Regions from separate parts of the Glutamicibacter sp. NPDC087661 genome, predicted to be linked through region 4. Evidence: riboswitches for the same ligand, from Rfam matches in the RefSeq annotation. Region 4 holds a riboswitch; each other region holds the start of a gene.
The links. A riboswitch is a leader RNA that binds a small molecule or an ion and turns the genes downstream of it on or off. The one in region 4 is predicted to bind S-adenosylmethionine.
Positions count from the first base shown of each region.

Region 1 (4,327 bases), on a different contig from region 4:
GGTGCTGAAGCCAAGCAAGTAGGCGCGCAGCGAAAACGGCGGCCTGCGGCAACATTCTTTCGAAGTTGCCGCAGGCCGCCGCCTATTGCGCCAGCGGGCCGGATGCTCAGGCTTGGGTGGCCATCCGGTTGGCGATCTTGTACTGGGCTGCGCGGTGGGTGTCCTTCACCCGGTCGCCGGCGCCGAACAGCTTGTTGCGCAGCGTGCCCTCGGTGTACTCGGTCTTGTAGACCCCGCGGGCCTGCAGCTCGGGAACCACGTACTCGACAACGTCCTCGAAGGTGCCAGGGGTGACCGCGTAGGCGAGGTTGAAGCCATCCACGTCGGTGTACTCCACCCAGTCGATGAGCTTCTCGGCAACCTCGGCACCCGAACCGACGGAGACCGGGCCGAATCCGCCCACGCCGATCCATTCGGCCAGCTGGCGGATGGTCCATGGCTTTCCGGTATCGCCGCTGGCCTTCTTGAAGGTCTCCACCGAGGACTGGATGGCGTTGGACTTCACGTCGTCGCCGATGACATCGTCTGGTCCGTAGACGGACATGTCGATGCCGGTCCACCCCGAAAGCAGTGCAAGCGACCCCTCGATATCCACGTAGGAGCTGTAATCCTCGAACTTCGCCTGGGCAAGTTCCGAGGTTTCCGCGGTGATGATGGTCTGCATGGCGAAGACCTTGATGTCGTAACGGCCACGCCCAGCGGCCTCGGCAGCGTCGCGGATCTTGCTGACCGCTTCCTTGAGCAGGTCGCGGGTAGGGCAATTCACGAAGATCGCTTCGGCGTTCGACGCGGCGAATTCGGTGCCGCGCTTGGATGCGCCGGCCTGGTAGATCACCGGGGTGCGCTGCTTCGACGGCTCGGTGATGGCGATGCCCGGGACCTTGAAGTACTTGCCCTCGTGCTCGATCGGGTGCACCTTGGCCGGGTCGGTGTAGACACCGGTTTCCTTGTTGTTCTGCACCGCGTCGTCTTCCCACGAGCCCTCGAGCAGCTTGTAGACCACCTCGAGGTACTCATCGGCGTGGTTGTAGCGCTCGTCGTGCTCCATCTGGTCTTCCTGGCCCATATTGCGGGCGGCCGAGGGAAGGTAGCCGGTGACGACATTCCAACCCACGCGGCCGTTGGTCAGGTGGTCCAGGGTGGCCAAGCGGCGGGCGAAAGCGTACGGGTGCTCATAGGCGGTACCTGCGGTGACGCCGAAGCCGAGGTTCTCGGTCACAGCGGCCATGGCGGAAACCAGCATCATCGGGTCGTTGACGGGCGCCTGCGCGCCGGAGCCCAGCGGGGTCACGTTGGTGCCCTTGTACACGTCGTAGGTGCCCAGCACGTCGGCAAGGAACAGCCCGTCGAACTTCCCCTTTTCCAGCACCTTGGCCAGGTGGGTCCAGTAGCCCAGGGTGTTGTAGGTCGAGGCCTTGTCCTGCGGATGGCGCCACAGGCCCGGCGACTGGTGCACCACGCAGTTCATGTCGAATGCGTTGAATAGGATCTCGCGCTTGTTCTCGCTCATGGCTTTGCCCCCATAGGTTGGTAATCGTGGAAAGTTGCTGGTGTGCGTCGCAGGCCCTCAGGTCCGCTGGGTCGAATCTTCGCCGGTGACGGACAGCCGCTGCGGCTGGACCCCGTTGATCTCGTAGTCCCCGACGATGCGCGCCTTGTAGATCGCCGGGTTATGGGTGGCGATGGTGCGCGCATTGCGCCAATGCCGGTCCAGGTTGCAGCCGCTTCTGGTGGAAGAGGCTCCCAGTGCGTCGAAGAGCTTGCTGGTCACGCCGATGGCCAGTGGCTGCACCACGGTTTGCGCGCGGTTGGCGGCCAGCTCGCATACGGCGTAGCGTTCCTCGTCGTTCAGTCCCGGATCGCCCAGGGCCGCCTCGACTTCGAGCACCGCGCCGATCACCACCGAGTCGGCGGCGAAGGATTCTGCGGACACCTCGCCCACCAGCTGCAGGACCTGAGGTTCCTGGTAGACCGGAACCCCGGTCCCGGTGGTGAAGATGCGGGTGCGCGCCTGCACCGCGCTGCGCAGGTCGTTCAGTGCGGCGCGGGCAATGCCTGCCTGCACGGACATGAGCACCAGCTGGAAGATTGCCGCTTCGGAGTCGTTGCGTTGCTGCGGCATGAAGCAGTCCACCGGGACCTGGTGGAATTCTGTGGTGCCGGTTCCGGTGAGGCCCTGGCCGAACCCATCCCAGTCGTCGAGGATCTTGACGCCGCTGCGCTGGGTGGAGACCACGGCGATCTGGCGGCCGGCGAGCTCCGGGTGGGCCACGGCAACGGTGGTCCAGTCGGCAAAAATGGTGCCGGTGCAGTAGTACTTTTCACCGTCGATCACCCAGCGCCCGTCCACGGTGCTGGCCTTGGTGTTCAAGGTGCCCAGGGCGTTGCCACCGCGTTCGGTGTAGGCGTTGCCGATAATCTGCCCAGCAGCGATGCGAGCGACCCACTTCTTGCGCAGCTCTTCGTCCTCCAGCGCCAAGACGTTCTCGACGAATGCGATATGCGCACGCCACAGCTGGCCTACGTGGGAGTCCGCCTCGGACAGCTCGATGAGCAGACGGAAGACATCCACCAGCCGTGCGCCGTAGCCCCCGTCGGCAACGGAAAGGCGAAGCGCACCGAAACGCTCGCGATTCAGCAGGCCTACCTGCTCGAAAGGAAGCACGCGGTTCAAGTCGCGGTCCTTGGCTGTCGCGGCGATCTGCGCAAAAACGGGACGGAAAATTTCGGCCAGCCGGTCGTATTGCTCATCCGCACTTGGTCCGGGGGTGATTTTCAGCAATTGCCTGGTCGGCAGCTGTTCTTCAAACTTGTCCAGGTCCATTGCGGTGGCCTGCGAAGGGTCACTGACCTGGTTGAAGTCCAGTCCGAGGGCATTGTGCGATTCACCAATAGGCATCAGGGTTCTCAATTCTTTCCATCGGTCCTGGCGGTAGCACCGTCCCGCTATTGGGGTGGTTGCTGCGGCGTCGTGGAGCCAGATCTCTCAGCCGCTCTGGATGGGTCGTAATTCATTTGTAACGGTAATAAACCGGCGTTTCCAACCCGCGAAGTCACATTTCGTCCTAGTGCCGGCAGTGCCCATCTTCAAATTTCACAGCCTAATCCGCGTCCTGCCGAAGATGAGTTGCAAAGTTTTGCTTAATGTCGAGCAAACCGGCCTGCAATAAAATAAATAACGAAATTTCTGGGCAATGTGAGGTAGTTGTCGAAGATTTTTTCATATTACGCAAGATTTGCGTTCAAATCGTTCGACTCGTTGTAATGGACACGTAACCATCCCGAGCGGCCGAGAGATCTGGCTCCACGACGCCGCAGCAACCACCTTTGGAGTTTTGCTCTGCAGGCCGGTGCTACCGCCAGGAACGATGGAGATGAACATGACTCTTTCCTTTGCAGCGCCCGAGGCAGCTCCCGTTGCCTCAGCTTCAAGCGCCCTGGACGTGCAGTTCAGCAACGTGTCGCGAACCTTCACCACCAAGATGGAAAGCCGGACCGTCCTGGCCGATATCAACCTGCAAATTCCAGCAGGTCAAGTCGTGGCCATTCTTGGAGCCAGCGGTTGCGGAAAATCCACGCTGCTGCGTTCAGTATCGGGCTTGGACCACCCCACCACCGGCACCATCCGCACCGGCACCCGCGAGGTCACCGGCATCAACGAGTTATGCGCCGTTGCCTTCCAGGAGCCCCGGCTGCTGCCATGGCGCTCGGTTCGCCAGAACATTGCACTGGGCCTGGCACCGGAAACCGATAAGCGCGCCGGCAACTCGCTGATCGATGAGTTGATCGAGCTGACCGGTCTGAGCCATGCAGCCAGCTTGCGCCCACGCGAGATCTCCGGAGGCATGGCGCAGCGGGTTTCGCTGGCTCGCGCGCTGGCTCGGCGCCCGGGTGTATTGCTTCTTGATGAACCCTTCGGCGCCCTCGATGCGCTGACACGCTTGAAGATGCAGGATCTGCTGCTCTCGATTCACGCATCGTTCCCCACCACTGTTCTCATGGTGACCCATGATGTGGACGAGGCGTTGACTTTGGCTGACCGCGTGATTGTTCTGGGGCGAGGCGCTGGGCATAGTGCAGCGGGCGTCATCGAGGATCTGTCCATCTCAGCTGTGCATCCACGCCGGCATACCGATGAAAAGTTCGTTGCAGATCGCCTGCACCTATTGCGCCTGCTCGGCGTCGACCCAACCAACCATTAGTCCCGGCCACGCCGTGGGTCCCGAACCATTCGTCCCCTTTACCTTTTCACCTACACCGCTTGCACGCACAATTCTAGGATTCTCCATGCTTTTGAACCGTCTCACCCGCCGCACTGCATTGTCCG
Region 1 is NZ_JBIUWE010000003.1:98,727-103,053, reverse strand. It holds gene ggt (gamma-glutamyltransferase) at 1-22, shown strand, start outside; gene ACIOTN_RS09775 (LLM class flavin-dependent oxidoreductase) at 107-1,510, opposite strand; gene ACIOTN_RS09770 (acyl-CoA dehydrogenase) at 1,568-2,899, opposite strand; SAM riboswitch class I at 2,915-3,006, opposite strand; SAM riboswitch class I at 3,274-3,375, shown strand; gene ACIOTN_RS09765 (ABC transporter ATP-binding protein) at 3,381-4,202, shown strand; gene ACIOTN_RS09760 (aliphatic sulfonate ABC transporter substrate-binding protein) at 4,288-4,327, shown strand, end outside.
Region 1: it holds a riboswitch for S-adenosylmethionine, as region 4 does, so the genes downstream of both, ACIOTN_RS09770 (acyl-CoA dehydrogenase) here and ACIOTN_RS12815 (substrate-binding domain-containing protein) in region 4, are expected to answer to the same signal.

Region 2 (4,327 bases), on a different contig from region 4:
TACCTGGCGCTTGGAGGAAATGACGCCGGTATTGAATCCAGCCAGGCGCAGGCCGCCGTGGAAGCGCGCGTGCTCGATCTTCACGCAGCGGTCCATGACCACATTCATGCCCGCGGCCTCGGCGCGCCGGGCCACTTCCTCGTGCCAGGATCCCAGCTGCAGCCACAGGGTCTTCGCGCCTACGGCCAGGGCCTCGTCCAACACGGTAGGCAGGTCATCGTGCTTGCGGAAAACCTCCACCAGATCCGGGGTCTCCGGCAGATCGGCCAGCGACTTGTACACCGGCTGGCCCAGGATCTCATCGAGTACCGGGTTGATGAAATACACCTTGTACTTGGAGGAGGAGAGCAGGTAGGTAGCCACGAAATAGCTGGCGCGCGATGGCTTGTTCGAGGCACCGACAATGGCGATGGACTTGGTGTCGCGCAGGATCTCCAGGCGCTGTGCGGCTCCAGGGCCTTCCCAAGCGGTATCAACGGCAGTCATTAGATTGCTCCTTTCGAAGCGGTTGGCAATGCGCAGGCGGAACCGTCATAGGCCGGAGCCTCGAACCCTGCGGCGGAAGCGGCAATCGCTTCCTGCGAAGCGGCCAGCGCCTGGTCCAGATCCCAGAGGATGTCCTCGACATCTTCCAGTCCTACCGACAGGCGGATCAGATCTTCTGGCACGCCAGCGGAGACCAGCTGCTCGACGCTCAGCTGCTGGTGGGTGGTGGAGGCCGGGTGCAGCACCAGGGTGCGGGCATCGCCGATGTTGGCCAGGTGGCTGGCCAACTGCAGGGCTTCGATGAACTTCGAGCCGGCTTCGCGCCCGCCCTTCACCCCGAAGCTGAAGACCGAGCCGACGCCCATGGGCAGCAGCTCCTTGGCCTGCGCGTGCTGCGGGTGGGATTCCAGGCCGGCGTAGTTCACGTAGGTCACGCGCTCATCGGCCTGCAACCAGGCAGCGACCTGCTTCGCGTTGGACAGGTGGTTGTCCATGCGCTGCGGCAAGGTCTCCAGGCCCTGCAGCAGCTGGAATGCGGACTGGGCCGGCAGAGCCGGTCCGAAGTCGCGCAGCTGTTCGCTGCGCAGCTTGGTCAGGAAGCCGTACTCGCCGAAGTTGTCCCACCAGGAGACGTTGCCGTAGCTGGCAACCGGTTCGGTCATGGTGGGGAACTTGCCATTGCCCCAGTTGAACTTGCCTGACTCGATGACCACGCCGCCCAGGGTGGTGCCGTGGCCGCCGATGAACTTGGTGGCCGAGTGGATCACGATGTCCGCGCCGTGCTCGATAGGGCGCAGGATGTACGGGGGAGTGAGCGTCGAATCGACCACCAGCGGGAGATTGTGGCGGTGCGCCACCTCGGCCAGTCCCTCCAGGTCAGCGATGTCGCCGGACGGGTTGGCCACCACCTCGGTGTAGACGGCCTTGGTATTTTCCTGGATCGCCGCTTCGAAGTCGGCGGGATCATTGGAGTCGATGAAAGTGGTGTTGATGCCGAAGCGGCGCAGCGAGACATCGAGCTGGGTGATGGTGCCGCCATAGAGCTTCGAGGAAGCCACAATGTGGTCGCCTGCCTGGGCCAAGGCCGCAAAGGTGACGAATTCCGCGGCCATGCCCGAGCCGGTGGCTACCGCTCCGATGCCGCCTTCCAGCGAAGCCATGCGCTCTTCGAAAGCCGCTACGGTCGGGTTGCCGATACGCGAGTAGATGTTGCCGTACTTCTGCAGGGCAAAGAGGTTGGCCGCATCGTCAGCGTCCTTGAAGACGAACGAAGTGGTCTGGTAGATCGGCACTGCGCGTGAGCCATGCTCGGCATCGGGGGTGCCTCCGGCATGCAATGCGCGGGTGCGGAATCCAAACTTGTGATCTGCCATGGTGGCTTACGACTCCTTGTCGATTGGGGTTTCGCGGGCACCGCAGGGCGGGTCGCGATCGAGGCAGGAATCCCGGAATCAATGTCGCTTCCTGCTGTGGTCCAACGGGTAGGCGGCTGCATCGTTTCTGGCGGTAGCACCGTAACCACCGGATGTGGCAGGTTGCTGCGGCGTCATCGAACCAGATCTCTCAGCCGCTCGGGATGGTGTAATAATCTTCGCAACATGACCGTTCGTGACCCAACTATGAGTCGTAACGTTGCGTATTGGACGTAATGCCGGAGATTCTTCGATACCTGTTACCCCGGTTAGGCTGGAGCCATGGATACTTCGCTGGCACTGGTGCGACACGGGCAGACCGATTGGAACCTTGCAGGGCGCCTGCAGGGGCGTACCGATATCCCGTTGAACGACACCGGGCGCGAGCAAGCTCGCGAGGTCGGGCGCCAGCTGATCGGCCAGAACTGGTCGCTGGTACTTGCTTCGCCCTTGGAACGTGCCCGGGAAACTGCCGCGCTGATTGCCCAGCAGATCGGGGCCGAGACGGGGAACGCCGTTCCGGAACTCATTGAACGCGGCTTCGGCCCGCTGGAAGGCCGGATCATGGCCGAGGTCAGCGAAGCGGAATCGGCTGCTGCCAAGGACCTGCGTGAGCCGCGTGCCCAGATCTTGAGCCGTGCGGTGCCAGCGCTGCTGGACTTGGCCAGCAGGCATGCCGGGCGCAAGGTCATGATTGTCAGCCATGGGGCCACCATGCGCACCATCCGCGACGCATTGGCCGGAACCACGGATCCCCAAGGCGTGGAAAATGGCGAAATGCTCCACCTGGACTTGATCCGCCTTGAGCAGATCGCCAGCGAATTGGATCTGGTGGCATTCTAGGAATCCATGGGTATCTGCGTGAAGGAATTTTTTTCGTTCACGCCTCACAAAATGGTCTCCTCGTACGTTTACATGGTGAGAAGCCATGAAGGCGCAAAATTCCAGGAGAGCCATGCAAGCACCGTTCGAGCGGATAGTCCAGGACTATGGACTCAACATCCTGCGCGTTTGCCGTGCCCTGCTTGATGAGCATCGCGCGCAAGACGCCTGGTCCGAAACATTCCTCGCCGCGCTCAAGGCGTACCCGCAACTGCCTGAGGACGCCAATGTCCTGGCATGGCTAGTGCGTATTGCCCGGAATAAAGCCATTGACGAGTTGCGCAGGAATAAGCCGGAAATCCTCATCGGCCAAGACGTGGACAGCCTGGCCCCATCGGCCCAACGGCCGGATCTGCAGTTGGAAAACCTGCAGCTGTGGTATGAGGTGAACCAGCTTCCTGGCAAGCAGCGGCAGGTGGTGGCCTACCGCTACCTGGGCGGAATGAGCTACGCGCAAATTGCCGGAATCCTTTCCGGCACCGAAGCTGCCGCCCGGCGTTCGGGCGCCGATGGGATCAAGAATCTGCGGGCCCGGATGGATGACCAAGAACTATGGCGGGAGCAGCCATGAACGGAAAAAATTATCGGCAGCAGGCTACGGCCGCTGAAGCGCAAATCCTCGACTCGCTGCAGGGCCGGCTCGTTGAACGGGCCCGTGCACGGGAACTTGTTGATGTTGCCTATCGCGTGGTCGATAGCCCCGTGGGGGCCTTGCTGCTGGCCAGTACCGATGCCGGGCTGGTGCGGGTCGCTTTTGAATCCGAAGGCCACGACCGGATTCTGGAGGTGCTCTCGGAAAAGCTCAGCCCGCGGATCCTGCGCGACAAGTCGAGCTTGGATGGTGCCGTCCGGCAACTGGATGAGTATTTCGCGGGCCAACGGCATGGCTTCGATCTTCCGGTGGACTTGCAGCTCTCCACCGAGTTCCGCCGCCAGGTGCAGTTGGAACTGGGTCTTATCGATTACGGGCGTACCCTGAGCTACGCCCAGCTGGCGCAGCAGATCGGCAAGCCGAAGGCGGTGCGGGCCGTCGGTTCAGCCTGCGCCACCAACCCGATTCCCATCGTGCTGCCCTGCCATCGGGTGCTGCGCACCGATGGTTCATTGGGCGGCTACCTGGGAGGCTTGGAAGCCAAGTCCGAGCTGCTGAAGCTGGAGAACCCGGACTTCGCCAGCGGCGCCGCGACGCTGTTCTGACGGGCAGTTCCCGCATGAAACAAGTGCTGGGCTGCTGCCTCCCTTGCGGGAAGCAGCAGCCCAGCACTAATTGCTACGGGCTTGCAGCCCAGCAGCTGCTACTTGCTGCGCAGTTCGAAGCGATCTGCGTCCATGAGCTTGGCCCAAGCGGAGGCGAAGTCATTGACGAACTTCTCCTTGGCATCATCCGAAGCGTAAACCTCGGCCAGTGCACGCAGCTCGGAGTTGGCACCGAAGACCAGATCCACGCGGCTGCCGGTCCAGCGGCCATCGGTGGTGGTGTAGGTCTGCTCGTCAGCGGACGGGGTCCATTCCAACCCCAGCTCCAGCAGGTTCGCGAAGAAGTCGTT
Region 2 is NZ_JBIUWE010000003.1:85,486-89,812, forward strand. It holds gene ACIOTN_RS09710 (CoA-binding protein) at 1-486, opposite strand, end outside; gene ACIOTN_RS09715 (O-acetylhomoserine aminocarboxypropyltransferase/cysteine synthase family protein) at 486-1,859, opposite strand; SAM riboswitch class I at 1,975-2,069, opposite strand; gene ACIOTN_RS09720 (histidine phosphatase family protein) at 2,181-2,741, shown strand; gene ACIOTN_RS09725 (RNA polymerase sigma factor) at 2,854-3,351, shown strand; gene ACIOTN_RS09730 (methylated-DNA--[protein]-cysteine S-methyltransferase) at 3,348-3,977, shown strand; gene katG (catalase/peroxidase HPI) at 4,076-4,327, opposite strand, start outside.
Region 2: it holds a riboswitch for S-adenosylmethionine, as region 4 does, so the genes downstream of both, ACIOTN_RS09715 (O-acetylhomoserine aminocarboxypropyltransferase/cysteine synthase family protein) here and ACIOTN_RS12815 (substrate-binding domain-containing protein) in region 4, are expected to answer to the same signal.

Region 3 (4,327 bases), on a different contig from region 4:
TGCCATCGGCTTCGTGGGATACGCCTTGGTCGGGCCGGCCATCGGAATCGGCCAGTAGCGCCGGTAAGCTGAGCCAATGCAGATTACCGTGCTGCGCGAGGAGGACCTTCGCCAAGCAGTTGAATTGTGGGAAGCAACTGGGCTGACTCGTCCGTGGAATGATGCGCTCGCCGACGCCCGACGGGCTTTGGCCGAGCCTACTTCCACGGTGCTGTCCATCGTTGAGAACGATCAACTCATGGCTACTGCGATGGTTGGCCATGATGGCCACCGAGGTTGGCTCTACTATGTTGCGGTGGATCCGTGCCGGCAGGGCAACGGCCTGGGAAGGGCGCTGGTGGATGCTGCTGTCCTGTGGCTGCGGGATCGCGGCGTGCCCAAGGTGCAGCTCATGGTCCGCGGGGAGAACTCTGCCGTCATCGATTTCTATGAACGACTGGGCTTCGAAGATCAGCACGTCGTGGTCCTGGGGAAGCGGCTGGACCGGCCTTAAGGAAAAGAAAGTAGGTGGGGACGCCATTGTCCCCGCCTACTTGCGATCTCTGCGGAACTGTTTACAGCACCACGGTTCCGGACTCGGTCTCAAAGGTAACCGACATGATGCCCGGAGTGCCATTCGGCGCTTCATATTGCATGGTGACAGCGCCCAAATTGACGTTCTGCGGCTGGCCCAGCCAATCCAGCACCCGTTCACGCGAGCCGGCGATGGAGATCTGGCTGATGGCGCCGGCAGGTTCCAGCGCCTTGGACGGATGCAGCTCCTCGGATCCTTCATCCCAGGAAATCAGGTACGGGCACTGCGGATCGGCGATCAGGCCCTTGATGCCAATCTGCTGCCAGGTCAGTTCGCGGCCATCAGGGAACTTCCGGTTGCCCGGCACCGACTTGCGGCCCAAGCGGTCCTCGGCACTGGATAGATCCTCCACCGAGACGCACCAGCCCATCCAGCCGCCGCCGAGCTCCGAACGGGCGCGAACCGCCTGTCCGAAGGGTGCCTTGTCGCTGGCCGGGTGGTTCAGGACTTCAACCACCTCCAGGTACTGGCCATGCTTGAGCGGGAAGATGACATTGCGTGTTCCGAATCGTGGATGCACGCCGCCCTTGACGAATTCCAGTCCAAGGGACTCGGAGATTCTTTCAGCGGTTGGCAACAGCCCGTCCGGGCCGCATGCATAACTTACGTGATCTAGCCTCATCATGTGCCCATCATGACAACATGTGATGCGAGTCTCTACTTAGGCACACCTAAGTTCCGTGATGCTATCGAATACTCTGCGATGAACCTGCAATATTCGCGAAATATGACCGATTGAGTCCAATCACCAGCCCTTGCGTTGCAAAGATCTTCGGTTTTCGGGCAAACTGGTACCAGGTCATGAGTCCCAGTAACAAGCCCCGGCTTACTGGGCGGCAACCCTCCAACCGCGGTGGGGTGCCCCGGGTGAAGACCTGGCCCTTGAACGCACAAGGCATCAAGGACAAGCGCGGGTTACCCCTGGAAGTCGTCACGATATGGTGCTTCCTGTCGGTGTCTTTTCAGTGGCGTACCCCCATAGTCATGAAACGCTATTTGGAGGAAACCATGAGCAATAACTGGTCATTTGAAACCCGTCAGATCCACTCCGGCCAGACCCCGGATCCGACGACCGGGGCACGGGCTCTCCCGATTTTCCAAACCACCTCTTTCGTCTTCCCCAGCGCCCAGAGCGCTGCTGCACGTTTCGCGCTGCAGGAACTGGAGCCGATCTACACCCGTATCGGCAACCCGACCACCGACGCGGTGGAAACCCGCATCGCTGACCTGGAGGGCGGCGTTGGAGCACTGCTGCTCTCCTCGGGACAGGCTGCCACCACTTTCGCCATCTTGAATTTGGCCGAAGCCGGCGACCACCTGGTGGCCAGCCCCAGCCTGTACGGCGGAACCCAGAACCTGCTCAAGCACACGCTCAAGCGCCTGGGCATCGAGGTCACCTTCGTTTCCGACCCGGACAACCTGGATGATTGGCGCGCCGCGGTGCGTCCGAACACCAAGGCCTTCTTCGGGGAAACCATCTCCAATCCGCGACAGGACGTCCTGGACATCGAGGGCATCTCGGCGATCGCCCACGAAGCTGGCGTGCCGCTGCTGGTGGACAACACCCTGGCCACCCCGTACTTGATCCGCCCGATCGAGTGGGGCGCGGATATCGTGATCCATTCAGCCACCAAGTTCCTCGGCGGACACGGCAGTGCCATTGCCGGTGTCATCGTGGACTCGGGCAACTTCGACTTCGCCAAGGACGCCGACCGCTTCCCGGGCTTCAACACCCCGGACGAGTCCTACAACGGCCTGGTCTTCGCCCGCGACCTGGGTGTCAACGGCATCCTGGGCGCCAATCTGGCCTACATCCTCAAGGCCCGCGTGCAGTTGCTGCGCGATTTGGGTTCCTCGGTTGCGCCGTTCAACGCGTTCTTGATCGCGCAGGGCCTGGAAACCTTGTCGCTGCGCATTGAGCGCCACGGCCAGAATGCCGTAGAAGTTGCCAATTGGCTCGAATCCCGCGAGGAAGTGCAGAAGGTCGCCTACGCAGGCCTGAAGTCCTCGCCTTGGCATGAGCGTGCGCAGAAGTACAGCGATCAGGGCGCCGGCTCGATCATCGCGTTCGAACTGGAGGGCGGTTCGGAAGCCGGCCAGGCCTTCGTGGACGCACTGGTATTGCACTCCAATGTCGCGAACATCGGCGACGTGCGCTCATTGGTCATCCACCCGGCCTCCACCACCCATGCCCAGCTCTCCGAAGCTGAGCAGGTTGCGGCCGGCGTGAGCCCGGGACTGGTGCGGCTGAGCGTCGGACTGGAGAATATCAAGGATATTCTGGCCGATCTGGAACTGGGCTTCCAAGCTGTTGCAGCCCTCGAGAACAAGGAACTGCAGGAAACCCTCTAGGCATGGCATCCATTGTGACTACTGAAGATACTCTGCGCGCCGAAGAGCTCGCTGGCGGGCAAGACGGCATTTTGCGCCGTAAGTCCGTGGGGGAGCACCACTTCGAATTCGGTGGATTCCTTCCGGACGTGGTGCTGGCCTATGAAACGTGGGGGACGCTAGCAGCTGATGGCTCCAACGCGGTGCTCGTGATGCATGCGCTCACCGGTGACGCCCACGTTGCGCAAGGCGATTCGCAAAGCGCCGGCTGGTGGGAAGAGCTCGTAGGCCCCGGCGCCACGGTTGACACCAATGAGTACTTTGTCGTGTCCATCAACATGGTGGGTGGTTGCAATGGTTCCACCGGCCCCTCGTCCTTGGGCGACCAGGGCCTGCCCTACGGTTCGAGCTTTCCCTTCGTCACCATCAAGGACTCGGTGCGCCTTGAAGCTCGGCTGGCCAAGCAACTGGGAATTGATTCCTGGCATGCGGTCATTGGCGGTTCGATGGGCGGTGCGCGCGCGTTGGAATACGCCGTCGAGTTCCCCGACCAGGTCAAGAATCTCGTAGTGATGGCCTCGAGCGCGCAGGCGACTGCCGAGCAAATTGCCTTTGCACAGGTGCAAACCCAATCCATCCGGTTGGATCCGCACTTCTGCAATGGCGACTACTACGGCAACGATGCCCGCCCGGACGCCGGTCTTGGCTTGGCTCGCCGCCTGGCCCACATCACCTATCGTTCCGAGGCCGAGCTTGAAACCCGTTTCTCGCGCAACCCGCAGGATGGCGAGAAGCCAACGGGTCTGCTCGAGGGGCCTCGCGGGCGGTACCAGGTGGAAAGCTATCTTGACCATCAGGCCAGCAAGCTGGTGAATCGTTTCGACGCCAACAGCTACCTGGTGCTCACCGAGGCGCTGATGAGCCATGATGTGGCTCGCGGCCATGAATCCCTGGAAGCCGCCTTGGCGCGACTGGCGAAGGTCAACGTGGTGGTTGCCGCGGTAACCACTGACCGGTTGTACTTTCCTGAGCAGTCAGTGAAGCTGGCTTCGTCGCTGGCCAAGCCAAAACCGGTGCACTACATTGATTCGCCGATTGGCCACGATGGATTCCTGACCGATGCCACGCAGCTCGATGGCGTGCTTCGGACCTTGGTGTTCGGAGACTGAACCCCGGAAGGGGCTCGGGAAGATTTCAAAGCCTGAAGCAGTTCCGCCAGTAATCGGTGGAACTGCTTCAGGCTTTTCATGCCTACTTGGCGCTGTCGCCGGCGCCGAGCGAGTCGTTTGGCTTGGTCCGCGCAAACGGCGTGGCCGAGGGCCGTTTCGGGGTGATGCCGTCGCCGGAGGACTGGTGGCGCAGGCGGCGCAATACCCAGGGAGCAAGATGCTCACGCGCCCACTGCAGATCCTCCTTGCGGGC
Region 3 is NZ_JBIUWE010000005.1:116,763-121,089, forward strand. It holds gene ACIOTN_RS13975 (CPBP family intramembrane glutamic endopeptidase) at 1-58, shown strand, start outside; gene ACIOTN_RS13980 (GNAT family acetyltransferase) at 77-493, shown strand; gene ACIOTN_RS13985 (VOC family protein) at 555-1,199, opposite strand; SAM riboswitch class IV at 1,372-1,491, shown strand; gene ACIOTN_RS13990 (bifunctional o-acetylhomoserine/o-acetylserine sulfhydrylase) at 1,583-2,926, shown strand; gene ACIOTN_RS13995 (homoserine O-acetyltransferase) at 2,929-4,074, shown strand; gene ACIOTN_RS14000 (SGNH/GDSL hydrolase family protein) at 4,157-4,327, opposite strand, start outside.
Region 3: it holds a riboswitch for S-adenosylmethionine, as region 4 does, so the genes downstream of both, ACIOTN_RS13990 (bifunctional o-acetylhomoserine/o-acetylserine sulfhydrylase) here and ACIOTN_RS12815 (substrate-binding domain-containing protein) in region 4, are expected to answer to the same signal.

Region 4 (4,327 bases):
GGCGCCGCGATCTCCATGGCAGATGCGCTGATCAAGGTCCTGGGTACCCGGTTCCCCAACCTCACGTTATCGATTATCGGCTACATCGTTTCCATTCCGGTCTTCTGCGACTCGGGATACGTGGTGCTCAACTCGCTGCGCAAAGCCATCACCCTGCGTACCGGGGTCTCTGGGCTGGCAACTTCCATCGCCCTGATGACCGGCCTGTACGCGACCCACACCATGGTGCCTCCAACTCCGGGCCCGCTGGCCGCAGCCGAAAGCATCGGCATTGCCGATAACCTGGGCTTGATCATCGCTGTCGGATTGCCCGTTGCGGCCATCTCGGCACTTGCCGGCTTGGCCTACGCCAGCCGCTTCAACAAGTCCCAATGGACCCCGTTGCCAAGCGACGACCACAATGACATCTCCGAACTCGACTATGAGCAGCTGCGTGCAAGCTTCGGAAAATTGCCCAGCCCGGCGCTGGCCTTCATGCCGATCCTGGTTCCGCTGGTGCTGATCTGTGCCGCATCCATTGCGAAGCTGCCCTCGCACCCGATGGGCGAAGGCGCTGCCCTGGAAATCCTTTCCTTCCTGGGGACGCCAGTTATTGCGCTGATCTTCGGCTTGATCTCATCGACTTTTCTTTTGAGCGGTGGCAGCAAGCTGGCGGTCTTCAATGAGCAGATGAACGAAGCTGTACGCACCGCTGCTCCGATCTTGCTGATCACCGGTGCCGGCGCCGGCTTCGGGGCGGTCCTGGCCGCGTCGGATCTGACCACGATTCTTTCGGATTCACTCAGCGGACTGGGCTTGGGCCTGGCTGTGCCATTCCTGATCGCCGCTGCACTGAAGTCCGCCCAGGGCTCGTCCACCGTCTCAATGGTGACCACTTCCGCGCTGGTCGCTCCGATGCTCGGCTCCCTGGGCTTGAGTTCGGAGTTGGGCATGGTGCTATCCGTATTGGCAGTAGGCGCCGGTGCGATGGTTGTCTCGCACGCCAACGACTCCTACTTCTGGGTCGTCTCGCAGCTCAGCCGCATTCCGGTGATCACCGCCTACAAGACCCTGAGCGTGGCTACCGCCATCCAGGGCACCGCGGGGTTCCTGACTGTACTGGTCCTGGGAGCCGTACTGCTTTAGCAGCACGCCTTCCAAGAAAGCAACGGATCGCGCCATCGGCAGATGGCGCGATCCGTTGCTTTAAGCAGTGCTGGATTAGCCCAGGCCTGCCGCCGGGAAGCTCCGCGCGGCCTTATTCGCTGTGGCAGTCGAGATCACCAGCAACGCGATGGCGGCCAGGTAGCCGGTTCCGGTCGCGGCGAAGGCGAAACCGAATTGGCCCAGCAGGCAGAGAACTGCTGCGCTGGCCAATGCCGCCCAACCGGCCCAGGAAGCCGCGGCAAGCAGGGGCGCAGCCTGCTGATGCCCGGCGAACCAGGCGTCATCGCTGGCCAAGGTGTGGCGCGTCTTGATGCCGATCGCCGCATTGCGAGCGAGCTTCCGGTCCCGTGCCATCGGGGCGAGGAACGCTGCGACCAGCGTTATGCTCAGCAACCCGAACATGAAGGCAATCACGCCTGCTGGATCCACTTGCCGCCTCTTCTGCCGATTGATCTTGAATGGCCATTCTATGCGGTCGCATGGAAGTGCCCTGATCCACGCTGTGTTCCCAATCGATGCCTGCGGGAACGTTCTTGAGATCCAGTTCCGGCATGCCAATTGCGTCATGCGAAGGTCATATGACGTCTTATCTGCCCGTTTTCCGGCAGGGCGAAGGCGCGAAGATGACGTATTTTGTCCTGCTGTTCCTCCGCATGACAGCGCCCTTCCCGAGGACCTGCCAGTAATGCTTGACTCGGAGCACAACCCATCCAGAGCGGCTGAGAGACCTGGCTCCGAGACGCCGCAGCAAGCCTGCACCAGCAGGTAGTGCTAACGCCAGGTTCGATGGAACTCCCGGGTCTAGAAGCATGAACTTCTGTTCGGGATCCCTCGTTCAATTTGTCTAAGAGAGGGACGACATGACTCGTACTCGTCCGAACGCCTTGAAAGTTCTGGCTTCAGCGATGGCGGCAGCAACACTGCTGACTGGCTGCTCGCTGAAAGAACCACGGCCGGAAATAGCGCCGGTTGTGGCGCAAAGCAGTAATCCGCAAGCCGAGCATAAGCTCGACAACGTTCCTTCACTCAAAGGCAAAAAGGTCGGCATCGCGGCCAAGGATATCCTGCACGACTACTCGCGCGTGGTCTACCAGCAGATCCAAGAGCGCATCAAAGAGCTCGGCGGCGAGGTCATCGCTACCCAAGCCGAAGCCAAAGACGAGAAGCACGTCTCTGACGTAGAAAACCTGATCACCCAGTCGCCCGATGCCATCGTGGTGATCCTGGGCGATGCCCAAACGCTCACTCCTGCCTTGGCCAAGGTGGACGCCGCCGGGATCCCGCTGTTCACCATCGATTTCCAAAGCGAATACTCGAAGAACAACGTCACCAGCGACAACTGGAACGTCGGCACCACGCTGGCTCGCACCATGGCTGAAGACCTCCACGGCAAGGGGAAGATTCTGGTCTTCAACGGCTTCCCCGGTGTGACTCCCTGCCGGATCCGCTACAACAGCCTGAACCTGGTGCTGGAAGACTACCCAAATATCGAGAAGATCACCCCGGAACTCCAGGACAAATACGAAGGCACCATCGAGGATGCCAAAAACCAGATCCAGGACCAACTGCGCAGGCTGCCCGAGGGCGAAGTTGACGCGATTTGGTCCTGCTGGGACATGCCGCTGATCGGTGCCGCGCAGGCCATCGATCCCACTGGTGGCGACATCAAGCTGTATGGAGTGGACGCAGAGCCCGGGGCCCTGGATTTGATAGCGAACCCGGACAGTTCATACCAGTTCACCGTCGCTCAGCCCACCAAGCAGATTGCCGCTGCCTCGGCCACTAATATCGCCCTGTTCCTCGATGGGCAAACCGATCTGGTTCCGAGCACCAGCTATGCCGAGCCAATTTTTGTCGACAAGGACAACGTGAATCAGGTGCGCCATGACAACGGAATCTAAGGAACTGCTGAGCATGGCCGCCATCAACAAGTCCTTTGGCACGGTCGCCGTGCTCGACCATGTGCACCTGCAGCTTCGGGCCGGAGAGGTTCTGGGCCTAGTGGGCGAAAACGGAGCTGGAAAATCCACCCTGATCAAGATACTCACCGGGCTGTACACCCTGGACTCGGGGCAGATCGAACTTGCCGGCCAGCCGGTGCAAATTCGCCGGCCTGCCGATGCCGAAGCGCTAGGCATTGAAGTGATTCACCAGGACCGCCATCTGGCCGGCCGCTTGACCGTCGCCGAACAGCTGTACCTGGGCACCGCGAAGAGTCGTGGGCTCTGGCGCCACGAGCGCACCGCGCAGGCAGCAGCCCGGGCGGATATTTTGCGAACCACCGGCCAGGAGCTGGACACCGGTGCCTTCGTTGATGAGCTCAGCGTTGCCCAGCAGCAGCTGATCCAGATTGCCCGTGCCGTACTGGCCGAACCCAAGGTGCTGATTCTCGATGAGCCGACGGCACCGTTGGCCAATGATGAAGTTGAACAGCTCTTCGGCACGATCCGGCATCTGCGGGACCGCGGGGTAGGGATCATTTTCATCTCGCATTATCTCCAGGAACTGCGGCAGATCACCGACCGGATTACGGTGCTGCGCAACGGCAGAAATGCCGGTGACGCCAGTTTCGCGGACGGTGACAGTATCGAAGATGTCATCGGCTTGATGCTGGGCAACCAGGTTAACGAGTTCTCGCACCAGAGGCGCGAGCCGCCCGCCGTTCAGGGCGAGCCTGCCCTTGAACTGGTGGACCTCTCGGTGGCCGGAACATTGAGCGGCATCAATATCTCGGTGGCGCCCGGAGAAATCGTGGCCGTCACCGGATTGGTGGGATCGGGGATTGAGGTGCTCGCCGACGCGGCCACCGGCAATCGTGCGCATACCGGCTCGGCGCTGCTGCACGGCCGGCCGGTGGCATCTGCGGCGGACTTTGCCGCCCGGGCAGGCGCCTACGTCCCGTCGAACCGGCATTCAGATGGCATCTTCCTGCGCAACACCGTGCGCGAAAATATTGCAGCGGCCAGCCTGCGAAAGCTTGGCCGCCGCCTGGGCTTGTTGAATGCGCGCAAAGAGCGGGACACAGCCAGCGAACTGGTGCAGCGCCTGGATATCCGTCCGGCGAATCCAGGAGCCGTGGCTTCGGGTTTGTCCGGCGGCAACCAGCAGAAAGCGGTATTGGCCCGCTGGTTGGCCAAGGGATCGGACGCGCTCGTCTTTGACCAACCCACCTCGGGCGTCG
Region 4 is NZ_JBIUWE010000004.1:294,848-299,174, forward strand. It holds gene ACIOTN_RS12805 (GntP family permease) at 1-1,125, shown strand, start outside; gene ACIOTN_RS12810 (SdpI family protein) at 1,201-1,575, opposite strand; SAM riboswitch class I at 1,850-1,939, shown strand; gene ACIOTN_RS12815 (substrate-binding domain-containing protein) at 2,007-3,047, shown strand; gene ACIOTN_RS12820 (sugar ABC transporter ATP-binding protein) at 3,031-4,327, shown strand, end outside.